DNA from 2 places in the Microcoleus sp. Pol10D4 genome. Region 2 is predicted to be linked to the other one. Evidence: riboswitches for the same ligand, from Rfam matches in the RefSeq annotation. Region 2 holds a riboswitch; the other holds the start of a gene.
The links. Region 2 has a riboswitch for cobalamin ahead of QUA36_RS10355 (energy-coupling factor ABC transporter permease). Riboswitches for the same ligand answer to the same signal wherever they lie in the genome.
Positions count from the first base shown of each region.

Region 1: it holds a riboswitch for cobalamin, as region 2 does, so the genes downstream of both, QUA36_RS20050 (DUF1636 domain-containing protein) here and QUA36_RS10355 (energy-coupling factor ABC transporter permease) in region 2, are expected to answer to the same signal.

Region 1 covers NZ_JAUBRA010000043.1:5,821-9,233, forward strand. Annotated here, with positions in the region: gene cobW (cobalamin biosynthesis protein CobW) at 1-601, opposite strand, end outside; gene QUA36_RS20050 (DUF1636 domain-containing protein) at 970-1,380, opposite strand; cobalamin riboswitch at 1,403-1,549, opposite strand; gene QUA36_RS20055 (serine/threonine-protein kinase) at 1,821-3,413, shown strand, end outside.
Region 2 covers NZ_JAUBRA010000014.1:73,256-76,668, reverse strand. Annotated here, with positions in the region: gene QUA36_RS10365 (FAD-dependent oxidoreductase) at 1-337, opposite strand, end outside; gene QUA36_RS10360 (Uma2 family endonuclease) at 590-1,309, opposite strand; cobalamin riboswitch at 1,484-1,630, shown strand; gene QUA36_RS10355 (energy-coupling factor ABC transporter permease) at 1,692-2,411, shown strand; gene QUA36_RS10350 (energy-coupling factor ABC transporter substrate-binding protein) at 2,415-2,747, shown strand; gene cbiQ (cobalt ECF transporter T component CbiQ) at 2,744-3,413, shown strand, end outside.

The DNA of each region.
Region 1 (3,413 bases), on a different contig from region 2:
ACCAGCTTTGGACTTTCTTGTGAGTTTCCGCATCTACGCGATCGACCTTCGTTAAAAGTACCATATCGGCACAGGCTAACTGGTCTTCAAACAATTCCTCGATCGGAGTTTCGTGATCTAAACTATCATCTGCTTGTCGCTGTGCCATCAAAGCATCGATATCACCGACAAAAGAACCGCTAGCAATAGCTTCGCAATCGACAACAGCAACAACACCGTCTACTGTAGCACCGGTGCGAATTTCCGGCCAGCGAAAAGCTTGAATCAAAGGTTTAGGAAGTGCGAGACCCGAAGTCTCAATTAAGATACAATCAATTTGTTCTCGGCGCTTCAACAATTCCTGCATAGTCGGCAAGAATTCCTCTTGAACAGTGCAGCAAAGACAACCATTTGTTAGTTCTACAATATTGCTGCTAACATTTTCTTCTTCGTCGCAAACTTGGCAATCGCGCAGCAGTTCTCCATCAATTCCGATTTCGCCAAATTCGTTCACCAGAACAGCAATGCGGCGACCTTGATTATTTTGCAATAAGTGGCGAATTAAGGTAGTTTTGCCGCTACCAAGAAAACCAGTGATGACAGTAACAGGGATTTTGTGCATTGATAATTTTGTGCTTATTTGATGGTGGGATATCTCGTTCCCAAGCTCTGCTTGGGAATGCTAATCTAGAGGCAGAGCCTCGCTGGAATAAACGAGCGCTTTTAATACGAGGCAGAGCCTCTGCATATGTGTTACCAGACCGAGATCGTAGGTGACAACTTAAGACTGAAATCTACAATAAAAGTCGCTTTTAAGCGAAGTCTAGATCCCCCTAAATCCCCCTTAAGAAGGGGGACTTTGAGAATATTTCTTGTCCCCCCTTTATTAAGGGGGGTTAGGGGGGATCTAGATTTCGATAACAACAAGAGAGACGATCGGTTTGACGTTAAGTTGTCACCAATGGGCAGAGCATGGTAACGAGAAAGGCTCTAATTTGCGAGCGGAGGAATCTTTGCTAAAACGCCTTTTTTCAGAGCTTGAGGGCGCTCAGACCAAGGCAACAAACCGTCCGGTTTAGAATAGTATTGACCCGCGCATTCGAGTACAGCCTCGACGCTTTCCAACTCATTTGCTGGTAAATCACCAAACAGATAAGTATACTTTCCAACAGCAGCAAAAGACACCGCACAAGAGTGACTGCAAGCACTCATGCACTCAACCTCTTGAATCTCAAACTTATCAGAAAACTCCCAATCTTTAGCGAGTTGGGACAAATTTTCCATAAATTGTTGACCGCCGCTTTTACCTTCGCGCTTGCCGTTTTTCCAAACACTAGCGCAAGCCGTGCAAACAAATAAACTGTGCTTTGTGCGTACAGCCGTGTTAATTCCATCCATCATCCGTACCTCGCAGATGCGTTCAAAAGTGAGTTAGATATCGGCGGGCATTCTGACTTGAGAAACCACAACGGTTTCATTACAGTTGCGGGACAGCGCCGGACTTGCACCGAACTTTCCCCGTTTCCTCTAACGGCTGCTCCCCGCTAGAACCGATCGCGAAATCACATCATACCGCACTTGCCGCCTTTTTGGAAAAAAGTTATGTTGGTAATGTCGATCCATCCCAAAAAAAAATAACTCTTTGTGGAACAGGCATCTTGCCTGTTGCTGACAGGATATAACCCATCTAAAAAAACTTCACTGTTTGTGTAACAGATATCTTGCCTGTTAATGACAGGATAGAAACCCATCAAAAAAAACTTCACTGTTTGTGTAACAGATATCTTGCCTGTTAATGACGGGCTCGAAGCCCATCCCACAAGAACATTACTACAAACTATATGAACCCCTTCCCCGATTTTTCCACTCACGGCTATCAGATTGAAAAAGAACTCGGACACAACAGTCTCGGCGGCCGAGTTACATACTTAGCGAAAAATACGAATACTCAAAAATTAGTTGTAATTAAGCAATTTCAATTCGCTCAATTAGGTGCTAGCTGGACAGAATACGAAGCTTACGAACAAGAAATTAAAGTTTTGCAAAATCTGGATTTTCCGGGCATTCCCCGCTATCTCGATTCTTTTCAAACGGACAGCGGTTTCTGCATGGTGCAGGAATACAAAAATGCCGAATCTGCTGTCGCGCGGACTTTTGCGCCGCCGGATATCAAGCAAATTGCGATCGCAACTTTAGACATTTTAGTTAACCTGCAAGCTCAGAAACCGCCGATAATTCACCGCGACATTAAGCCAGAAAACTTGTTAATAGATGACGAACTCAATGTTTATTTAGTAGACTTCGGTTTTGCTCGGCTAGGAGGTGGAAATATAGCGGCTAGCAGCGTCGTCAAAGGCACGATGGGATTCATGCCACCGGAACAAATGTTCAACCGAAAATTAACAAAAGCATCCGACCTTTACGGCTTGGGGATAACGCTGATTTGCTTGTTAACTGGGACAAAATCGGCGGATGTCGGTAATTTAGTTGATGCCAATTATGGCATTCATTTCCGGCATTTAGTACCGCCGTTGCAGCAGGGTTGGATGAATTGGTTGGAAAGGATGGTAGCGCCGAGAATTCAAGACAGATATCAGTCGGCTGCGGATGCTTTAACTGCGCTACAATCTTTGGATGTCCGCAGCTTGCCGAAAGTGAGAATTGAGCGCGATCGCATTCAATTCACCGCCACACAATATGGAGAAATCTTAACACAAACTATTGCCATTAGCAACCCAATTCCCGATACAATGCTTTGTGGCAGGTGGGAAGTCGCGCCCCATCCGAACGATCCGCCCCACACGCCCTACGACCACTCTTGGATCTCCTTTGAACCGCAGGCATTTGAAAGCAATAATATCGAGTGCACAATCGCAGTCGATACGAGTAAATTGCTGGCAAGTCAAACTTACAACCGCCAAATCATCTTGCGCGCAAACTCTGAACCCGAAACTCATACAATAGAATTGCAAGCTACAACAGCCCCGCTGCCCGTACCGCAAAAAACTAATTTTTTGTCGGTATTCAGGCTGACTTTTAGGTGCTGTTTGATCTTATTAGCAACTTTTATGTGCTGTTTGCTGTTCACACTTTTGATAGTTTTCTTGAGTGAAATTCCTACTTTTTTCTCTCCGATGGGTGGCTTCTTTTGGCATTTTGGGACTACTACTATCATGCTTCCCATCAGTGTTACGAGTGGCTTCTTGGGATTTTCAGTCGCCGAAATCGCCATTGCAGCCAAATTAAACAAATATGATTTTAATTGGTTTTTAGCTTTATGTGGAGGGTTAATAGGATTGATATTTTATAGTGTTATTAGCAGCAGATTAACCAGTATTCTTTTTGATATCGCGCAGGGTACGATCGATTATAAATTAATGAGATTTGTGTATGCTGGGTCAGTGCTGGTTTCGCTAGCAGTAACTTTACTGGGA
Region 2 (3,413 bases):
TTTGTTTCAGGGCTGCACTGGCTTTGCCGGCATCAAGTGCAATTGTCGTAACACCGGATTTTTGGAGGAATTCTTTATAGATTGCCGGCGGTGAACCAAAGGTATCTAAATTTAAAGATTGTTGAAGTTCTTCACTAATCTGGCTTCTATCTAAATAAGCAAGGCTGCCTCTTACCAAATGCCCGCCAATTCCTTCTTGCAAGCTTCCTTTCGACATGAGCAGAACTCGCGGATAACGCTTTGTCCGGCGACGATATTCTCTGGCGGCAGAGATAACAGCAAGAACTCCTGGAACTTCATCACCAAAGCCGATGACATCGTAATAACGCACATCCATGACCATTATTTAATAACCTCTCGTGATTTTCATCTTTTCGAGCTAAATTTCAATGTTTGCCCTCAAACTCTCTGTTTTTCCCAAATCTAGCTCCATCTTTCCTGATTGATTGTTTTGATAAATATTCACACATTCCTGGACGCAGCAACTGGGTTTTTTCCCTAAAATCCTGCGTTGAGGGCGATCGCACTCCGTTGAAAAACCCGGTTTCTGAGCGTCAACAGTGTGTAAGTCTTGTAGCCTTTACTGCCATCAGGTCAGATTATCAGGATCTATCCCCAACTCCCGCAATCGCTGAGCTAGTCGATCGGAACGTTGGGCCAATCGATCGGCGCGCTGCGATTCCTGTTGGGCGAGTTGTGCTGATTCTTTCACCTTTTCTTCAGGAGTCAGATAACGTTTTCCATCGGCATCATACCAATACAACCACTCCCTTGTCACCCCAGAATAACTTCCCCTTTCACAACCAATCCCCAAACCAATTTCTGGCATCCAAACTGGATGTCCTGGCTGTAATTCATACTTCCCATTGACTAACTTATGTACTTCTAAACGGGGTTTACGGCGGCGGCGGGAAGAATAAATGGCGTAATAAAGTACGCCTAAAGCTTGATATTCCTCCAACTTTGTGGTGTATTCTTTGCGATAATTTGGGGAAACTACTTCCAACACAAAAGTCGGTAGAACATTTTCATCCCACAGCACGTAACTGGGACGCAATTCTTCATCATAAAACCTTTCTACACCTAAACTCAAGAAAGCATCTGGCACAATGGCAGGTTTGTCGGCGTGATAATAGATACCCATATCTATGCCAAAAAACCAGTCCATGCGTTCTGCCCAAAGTATCAGCAATATTGCTTTTAGCAATCCTGGTATTAATTCTTGCAGTTCGTTATCCACAGGCGTTTCATCAGAGTCTGGTAGTTCATCGGCTGAGGGCCAGTGCCTCGGAAATTTGTAATCTAACATGGCGGCTTTCCTCAAAACTCACTAATATTATACCTTTGATTTGTTTGGCAATAGTATTTATTGAACGAACCGCGAAGACGCGAAGGAAGAGAAGAGAAGATGATAGGTAATTTTGATTGAGTTAATCTGAATGAATTTTTGTAAAAGATTTGCTGAGACTTACACGATCGACTAAACTATGTCTAACCAGTCGGTTCTAATGGGGAGCAGCCGTTAGAGGAAACGGGGAAAGTTCGGTGCAAGTCCGGCGCTGTCCCGCAACTGTAATGAGAGTTTTGTCGCTTTCTGAGTCAGGATGCCCGCCGATGTGTTAGTTTACATAGTCTCATCTGCGAGGTTCAGCGTGAAGGCCAGAAATCGGAAATTGGTCAGCTTGGGATTGATGGCTGGCTTGAGTTGTTATATTGTCCTGGGATCGGCAACGCCCGCCGCAGCTATGCACATTTCGGAAGGTTTTTTGCCGGTGCAATGGGCTGCATTTTGGTGGATGGTGGCGTTGCCTTTTTTTGCAGTAGGTTTGCGCTCAATTACTCGTATTACAAAAGAACACCCGGAACTTAAACTATTGCTTGCTTTGGCGGGTGCGTTTACTTTTGTGCTTTCTGCTTTAAAAATTCCCTCGGTAACGGGCAGTTGTTCTCACCCGACGGGTACTGGTTTGGGTGCAATTTTGTTCGGCCCTTCGGTGATGGCGGTACTGGGGGCTTTAGTTCTGCTTTTTCAAACGTTACTGTTAGCGCACGGTGGCTTGACTACGCTGGGAGCGAATATGTTTTCGATGGCGATTGTCGGCCCTTTCGCTGCGTATTTTATCTATCAATTGCTGTTGCGAACTGGTAGCCAGCGGGCAGCAATTTTTTGTGCGGCGGCTTTGGCAGATTTACTGACTTATGTGATGACTTCGATTCAATTAGCATTAGCTTTTCCGGCAGCAAGTGGCGGTTTTATGGCTTCGTTTCTCAAGTTTGCTGGTATCTTTGCTATCACTCAAGTACCCCTGGCTATTAGTGAGGGATTGCTGACTCTATTGGTCTGGAATTGGCTGCATTCTTACGGGAAGCCGGAGTTGGAAACTTTGAAATTATTGAGACAGGAGTCATAAGGCGTGAGTCAAAAAATTACAAAAAATCACCAATCTACTTCGCGACAAAATTGGCTGTTGGCTGGCGCTGTGATTGTTCTGGCAGCGTTTCCTCTCGTTTTTGTGCGGGGTGAATATGGCGGTTCCGATGACCAAGCTAAGAAAGCAATTACTGAAATTCAACCGGGTTATAAACCTTGGTTTAATCATTTGTTTGAGCCGGCTAGCAGCGAAATTGCCAGTCTATTGTTTGCGTCTCAAGCGGCGATGGGGGCTGGCGTAGTTGGGTACGTCATTGGGTTGTATAAAGGCCGATCGCAATCTCGGCAGCAGTCTGATCATAAATCGTCGGAATGAACCATCAGATTGATAGTCTGGCTTATACCAATCGCTTGCGCGGGTTGCCGCCATCTCACAAGTTATCTTTTGCGATCGCCCTTTTAATTCTGTCTCTCGTTTCTGGGGCGATCGTCCAATTGTCTATCGGCCTTTGGTTAGCCGTCTGGATCGTCATCTATGCGGGTATTCCGGGGAAACTGTATTTGCGGTTGCTGTCGGTACCGTTGATGTTTTTGCTGACAAGTTTGCCTGCTTTGGCGCTGGGTGCGGTTGAGTTAAGTCAAATCCAGGAAATTCAGTGGGATATTTGGCAAGGTTGGGGCATTAGCATCGGCACTTTTTATCTGTATGTGAGCCGCACTGGAATATACCAAGTGAGCTTGCTATTTGCCCGCGCCTTCGCATCGACAAGCTGTATGTACTTCATCCTCTTGACGGTTCCATTTACCGAAATCTTGCAAATTCTCAGACAATTACGCTGTCCAGAGTTAGTCACAGAACTGCTATTACTAATGTATCGGTTTATTTTTAGCTTATTGGCGATCGCCGATGAACTTTGGATTGCTCAAAACTCGCGCTGTGGCTACCGCACTTGGAAGCGGGGAATGCACAGTTTAAGCATTTTAATCGGGCAATTGCTTCAGCGAACTTTGGAAAGCTACCGTCAAGTATCGCTGAGTTTAG